Regions from separate parts of the Pseudoalteromonas sp. MB47 genome, predicted to be linked through region 2. Evidence: predicted binding sites of a transcription regulator. Region 2 holds the regulator's gene; the other holds the start of a gene.

Region 1 (3,429 bases), on a different contig from region 2:
GTCATATACCGCGCTGTCGCCATGTGGGTGGTACTTACCGATTACATCACCAACAACACGTGCTGATTTCTTGTAAGGTTTATTCCAATCATTATTGAGTTCGTTCATTGCGAATAAAACGCGGCGGTGAACTGGCTTTAAGCCGTCGCGTACGTCTGGCAATGCACGTCCTACGATTACACTCATCGCGTAATCAAGGTAGGAATTTTTTAATTCATCTTCAATATTGACTGGCAGAATTTCATTGGCGAGATCAGTCATTTGATTTCACATTCCTTCAGTATTGACTCATTAAGAGGCAAACCGCCGTCTTAAGAGCTTTAGTTATTATTTCCAGACCATGCTATCACAATTTATTTAGATTTACAGGCGCTAAATCTTTGCGATTTATTAATTTCCCCCTATATAATGGCCTCAGATTAACGAGGAAGTTTTTTATGACCGAGCATCAAAATGTAGATAATGCAGAAATTGCAAAGTTTGAAGCCATCGCAGAACGTTGGTGGGACCGCGACGGAGAGTTCAAACCCCTTCATGAAATAAATCCTCTACGTTTGGATTTTGTCGCTGATAAAGTAGGCGGCTTATTTGATAAGGAAACCTTAGATGTTGGCTGTGGTGGCGGCATCTTAAGTGAAAGTATGGCGCGTATGGGCGCTAAAGTAACCGGTATCGATATGGGCCAAGAGCCACTTACCGTTGCTAAGTTACATAGTTTAGAAACAGGCGTACCTGTTGATTATATAAAAGTACCTGCAGAGCAATTCGCTGCTGAGCACCCTGCTCGCTTTGATGTAGTGACTTGTATGGAAATGCTTGAGCATGTTCCAGACCCTGCTTCTATTATTCGTGCTGTAGCAGACCTTGCTAAACCGGGCGCTGATGTGTTCTTTTCAACATTAAATAAAACACCAAAAGCCTACTTGTTTGCTATTGTCGGTGCTGAAAAGCTTTTAAAAATGGTGCCTGAAGGTACGCATGACCATAAAAAGTTTATCAAACCTGCGCAGCTTATTGCATGGGCAGAAGAAGCAGGATTAAAAGTACGCGCCAGTACCGGTCTTCACTATAACCCGTTTTCTAAGCAGTACAGCTTAAATGATGATGTAAGTGTTAATTACATCCTGCACTTTGAGAAACTAGCCTAATGAGTGGTGTGCAAACACCCTCTATCGATTTTGATGCGTTTATCTTTGATTTAGATGGCACACTACTCGATACCGCGGATGACTTAGGTGGTGCATTAAACCGCGTGTTAGCAGACGCCAATGTGGCGCCTGTTGCTGAGCATGTTTATCGCCCTGCTGCGTCTAACGGTGCAAATGCATTATTAGAAGTAGGGTTTGGGGATAAATGGCCCGAACTTGAACAACTCGCCTTGCGCCAGCAGCTTCTTGACTATTACGCCGAAGATATTGCTGTGCACAGTAAATGCTTCAACGGCATCGAACAGCTTTTAATTGCACTTGAGCAAAACAATATTAAGTGGGGCATTATGACTAATAAGCCCGGCTTTTTAACTGAGCCCTTAGTGCAGGCTATTCCCTCTTTGCGTGATGCAAAGGCAGTTGTGAGTGGCGATACATTAGCTGTGTCAAAACCATCACCGGATCCACTATTACACACTGCTGAGATCTTAGATGTTGATCCGAGCCGTTGTTTATATATCGGTGATGCTGAACGTGATATTCAAGCAGCAAAAGCGGCCAATATGTACAGCGCAACAGCGTTATGGGGTTATATACCCAGTGTAGATGCCGCACTTGGCTGGCAAGCGGATTTTAATTGGCAAACGCCGATTGATGGTTTTAACCATATATAGTGTTATTTGATAACTGAAACACCATATGTTGTGATTTGATTTACTTTTGAGCATTCATTGATGATAAAAAAATCAGTCAAAATTTATTTTTCAAAACGGTAAATTTTCTGGATCTTTTGTTGATTTCTACAAATTTCGTCGTCTATGAATGTTCAAAGGTTAATGGTTACTAACACAATGCGCTTATCCAATAGTTATCCACAAATTGGGGCAATTCTATCCCTTGCAAAACAACTCAGACCACACTATCTTGTGATCTGCAATTTAAACAACACCAGATATTGTGGCTAAATGTTATTCAATTAGTTTATCTTGGTGTTGAATAATAATAATTACATTAAAGAATACCTTTGTCTTACAACTAAAATTTCCCAAGGAATACAGGCAAAACTATGAACCAACAGCTATCTGTAAGCAAACGTGACGGCCGTAAAGAGTCACTTGATCTAGATAAGATCCATCGCGTGATCGCTTGGGCCGCAGAAGGTCTAGAGAATGTGTCTGTCTCACAAGTTGAATTAAAATCACACATTCAATTTTATGACGGCATTCGTACCGATGACATTCATGAAACAATCATCAAAGCTGCAGCTGATCAGATCTCTAAAGATACGCCTGATTACCAATACCTCGCTGCTCGCTTAGCTGTATTCCATTTACGTAAAAAAGCATATGGTCAATTTGAGCCGCCGCGCTTATACGATCACATCACCAAATTAGTTGAAGACAAGCGTTATGATCAACACCTACTTGTTGATTATACCGAACAAGAAATTGACGAGTTAGATGCTTACATTGATCACAACCGTGACTTAAACTTCAGCTACGCTGCTGTTAAGCAACTTGAAGGTAAGTATTTAGTTCAAAACCGTGTAACTGGTGAAATCTACGAAAGTGCACAGTTTTTATATATCTTAGTGGCTGCAAGCTTATTCTCTGATTATCCAAAAGAGACACGCCTTGATTACATCAAGCGTTTTTATGATGCAGTATCTACATTCAAAATTTCATTACCTACACCTATCATGGCTGGTGTACGTACCCCTACACGTCAGTTCAGCTCATGTGTACTTATTGAATGTGGTGATAGCCTAGATTCTATTAATGCAACATCGTCTGCGATTGTTAAATATGTTTCGCAACGTGCAGGTATTGGTATTAATGCCGGTCGCATCCGTGCCCTTGGTAGCCCTATTCGTAACGGCGAAGCGTACCATACAGGTTGTATTCCGTTTTATAAGCACTTCCAAACAGCGGTTAAGAGTTGTTCACAAGGTGGTGTTCGTGGCGGCGCAGCAACGTTGTTCTACCCACTTTGGCACTTAGAAGTTGAAAACCTACTTGTTCTTAAGAACAACCGTGGTGTTGATGATAACCGTGTACGTCACCTTGACTACGGTGTGCAGTTCAACAAATTAATGTATAGCCGTTTAATCAAAGACGATTACATCACATTATTTAGCCCATCAGATGTACCGGGTCTATACGATGCGTTCTTTGAAGATCAAGCGAAGTTTGATGAGCTATACATCAAATACGAGCAAGACGAGTCAATTCGTAAAAAACGTATTAAGGCGATTGAGTTATTCTCAATGTTTGCACAAGAG
Region 2 (3,429 bases):
CGAGACGAGCTCATTTTGCGTCCATTGCATCAAGGTGAAAGCCGAAATAAAAATGATAAAAGGTTTAAATTCATAGTAATAGCGACGTTTTTTTTGTTTAACACGCTGGCTTGAATGATCGGTTCTTCTGGCTTCTGAACGCATCCGCCAAATATTAGCACCTAATAAAAATAAGATTACACCGATGAGAGTTGGCACATAATTATTTGCCAATGCGATACAGCTTATGCCAAGAAAAAAATATCCGTAGGGGACTAATTCGTATATTGGTTTAGCTAACATGTACTTATACCATCCTTGATATTGACTAGTCCTATAAGCTTAGTTTGTCCCTATAAAAACGCAATTTAATCGGGCGGTTTTTCGTTGAAATAACATTTTAAATATCTATGAAATATTTTAAATCTATAAATTTTTATTATGTATCAATAAAAAAATATCATTATTAAAACACTGTGAAATAAATTCAATCCCTGTTTAAATATGTTCATCTTTACAAGATAGGCAAAAGTGCGTTTTAAGCGTACAATACAGCCTTCAAAAAACACCATACACGTTGCCTTAGGAGACCCCATGTTAGAACGTAGCATGAATATTTCGGATTTCGATCCAGAGTTATTTGCAGCCATCACTAAAGAGACGGCTCGTCAAGAAGAGCATATCGAACTGATCGCGTCTGAAAACTATTGTAGCCCACGCGTACTTGAAGCGCAGGGTTCTCAGCTTACCAACAAATACGCTGAAGGTTACCCAGGCAAACGTTACTATGGCGGTTGTGAGCATGTTGATGTTGTTGAGCAATTAGCAATTGACCGTGCAAACGAATTATTCGGCACAGATTACGCTAACGTTCAACCGCATGCGGGCTCACAAGCAAACGCAGCTGTTTTCCAAGCACTTCTTCAGCCGCACGATACAGTACTAGGTATGAGCTTAGCTCATGGTGGTCACTTAACTCACGGTTCACACGTTAACTTTTCTGGTAAAACGTACAATGCAATTCAATACGGCCTAAACGACGAAACAGGTGAAATTGATTATGCTCAAGTTGAAGCGCTTGCATTAGAGCACAAGCCAAAAATGATCATCGCTGGTTTCTCTGCATACTCAGGCGTTGTTGACTGGGCTAAATTCCGTGAAATCGCTGATAAAGTTGGCGCATACTTATTCGTAGATATGGCTCACGTTGCTGGTCTTATCGCAGCGGGTGTATACCCAAGTCCAATCCCTCACGCACACGTTGTTACAACAACAACTCACAAAACATTAGCGGGTCCTCGTGGCGGTCTAATCGTTTCTGCATGTGGTGATGAAGAGATCTACAAAAAACTAAACAGCGCTGTATTCCCTGGCGGTCAAGGTGGTCCTTTATGCCACATCATCGCTGCTAAAGCGGTTGCTTTCAAAGAAGCTTTACAACCAGAATTCAAAGCGTACCAAGCACAAGTTGTTAAGAACGCTCAAGCTATGGTTGAAGTACTGCAAGAGCGTGGCTACAAAGTTGTTTCTGGTAAAACAGACAACCACTTATTCCTTCTAGACCTAATCGATAAAGATATCACAGGTAAAGATGCTGACGCTGCTCTGGGTAACGCTAACATCACTGTAAATAAAAACTCAGTACCAAACGACCCACGTTCACCGTTCGTAACGTCTGGTCTTCGTATTGGTTCTCCGGCTATTACTCGCCGTGGTTTCAAAGAAGCTGAGTCAAAAGAGCTTGCTGGCTGGATCTGTGACGTACTAGACAACATCAACGATGAGTCAGTACAAGCAGAAGTAAAAGAGAAAGTTAAAGCTATCTGTAAAAAATTACCAGTTTACGCTTAATTACTGGTTAAACCGTAATTAAGATAACAATAGCGTTGTTTTTTGCTATCATAAAGGCCGCTTACTAAGCGGCCTTTTTGTTTTTTATAAACGGAACTAGAACCCTATGCATTGCCCTTTTTGCACCGCAAAAGATACTAAAGTAATTGATTCTCGACTTGTTGGCGGTGGTCACCAAGTGAGACGTCGACGTGAATGTAACGAATGCCATGAGCGCTTTACCACCTTTGAAGGCGCTGAACTTGTGATGCCAAGAGTCATCAAGCAAGACGGTAGCCGCGAACCATTTAACGAAGACAAGTTACTGAATGGCTTGCATCGCGCTTTAGAGAAACGCCCAGTGAGCACTGAGCAGGTCGACGAAGTCGTTAACATCATTAAATCTCAACTTCGTGCTACCGGTGAGCGTGAAATCTCTAGCCATTTAATTGGCGAATGCATCATGGAGTCGTTGAAAAAACTCGACAAAGTAGCCTATGTGCGCTTTGCATCGGTTTATCGTTCATTTGAAGACATTCGCGAGTTTGGAGAAGAAATCGCTCGTTTAGGTGATTAATCATGTCGTTTACAGAACTTGATACTGTTTACATGGCGCGTGCCATTGAGCTTGCTAAACACGGCCGTTTTACTACCACGCCAAACCCGAATGTTGGCTGTGTACTGGTTAAAGATGACGAAATAGTCGGCGAAGGGTTTCATCAAATCGCAGGGCAGGGCCATGCTGAAGTGAATGCGTTGGCTGTAGCTGGCGATAAAGCAAAGGGCGCCACTGCCTATGTCACTTTAGAGCCTTGTAGTCATTATGGACGCACTCCGCCTTGTGCCGAAGGTTTAAAAGCTGCGGGTGTAAGCAAGGTGATTGCTGCTATGGTTGACCCAAACCCTGCGGTAAGTGGTCGCGGCCTGCAGATATTAGCTGACGCTGGTATTAGTGTGGCATCTGGCTTACTTGAGCAACAAGCGCGCAACTTAAACAAAGGCTTTTTAAAGCGTATGGAAACTGGGTTGCCATATGTAACCTGTAAAATGGCGTGTAGTTTAGATGGTAAAACTGCGCTAAATAACGGTCAAAGTAAATGGATAACAGGCCCTCAAGCGCGCCAAGATGTGCAAGCATTTCGTGCGCAAAGCTGCGGTATCTTAACCGGTGCAGACACCGTTATTACTGATAATGCAAAACTCAATGTCCGTGTTGATGAGTTGCCATTTACCATGCCAACCTCGCTGCCTTTGCGCCAACCAACCCGAATCATTATTGACTCACAAAACAGGTTAACGCCTGAGCTTGCGTTATTCAGCATCGAGAGCCCGGTAATAATTTTTACCACTTCGCTTGATAATCACACCAAGTGGCCTCACTTTGTTAAACACGAAGTGGTGCCAGCAGTTAACAATAAAGTTGATTTATCGGCGGTTTTAAAGCGTCTTGCTGAACTACAATTTAATCATATTTGGCTCGAAGCGGGGGCAACCCTTGCTGGGGTGTTTGCCGAGCAAGATTTAATTGACGAATATATTGTTTATATTGCCCCTAAGTTAGTAGGTGATATGGGCAAAAGCTTACTAAACTTTGCAGAAGTCACCATGATGAGTGATATC

What was found. The regulator NrdR, encoded in region 2, represses ribonucleotide reductase genes. The targets are predictions, from matches to a motif close to AAACACNANATNTNGTGTTT.
Region 1: nrdA (class 1a ribonucleoside-diphosphate reductase subunit alpha) is a predicted target of NrdR. The motif match lies at 2,092-2,111, and genes of this name have one in related genera.

The regions. Positions count from the first base shown of each region.
Region 1 covers NZ_VFBD01000020.1:221,332-224,760, forward strand. Annotated here, with positions in the region: gene gyrA (DNA topoisomerase (ATP-hydrolyzing) subunit A) at 1-261, opposite strand, end outside; gene ubiG (bifunctional 2-polyprenyl-6-hydroxyphenol methylase/3-demethylubiquinol 3-O-methyltransferase UbiG) at 438-1,148, shown strand; gene IMPJCBKJ_RS10620 (HAD-IA family hydrolase) at 1,148-1,822, shown strand; gene nrdA (class 1a ribonucleoside-diphosphate reductase subunit alpha) at 2,215-3,429, shown strand, end outside.
Region 2 covers NZ_VFBD01000003.1:21,985-25,413, reverse strand. Annotated here, with positions in the region: gene IMPJCBKJ_RS00410 (hypothetical protein) at 1-213, opposite strand, end outside; gene glyA (serine hydroxymethyltransferase) at 574-1,830, shown strand; gene nrdR (transcriptional regulator NrdR) at 1,937-2,386, shown strand; gene ribD (bifunctional diaminohydroxyphosphoribosylaminopyrimidine deaminase/5-amino-6-(5-phosphoribosylamino)uracil reductase RibD) at 2,389-3,429, shown strand, end outside.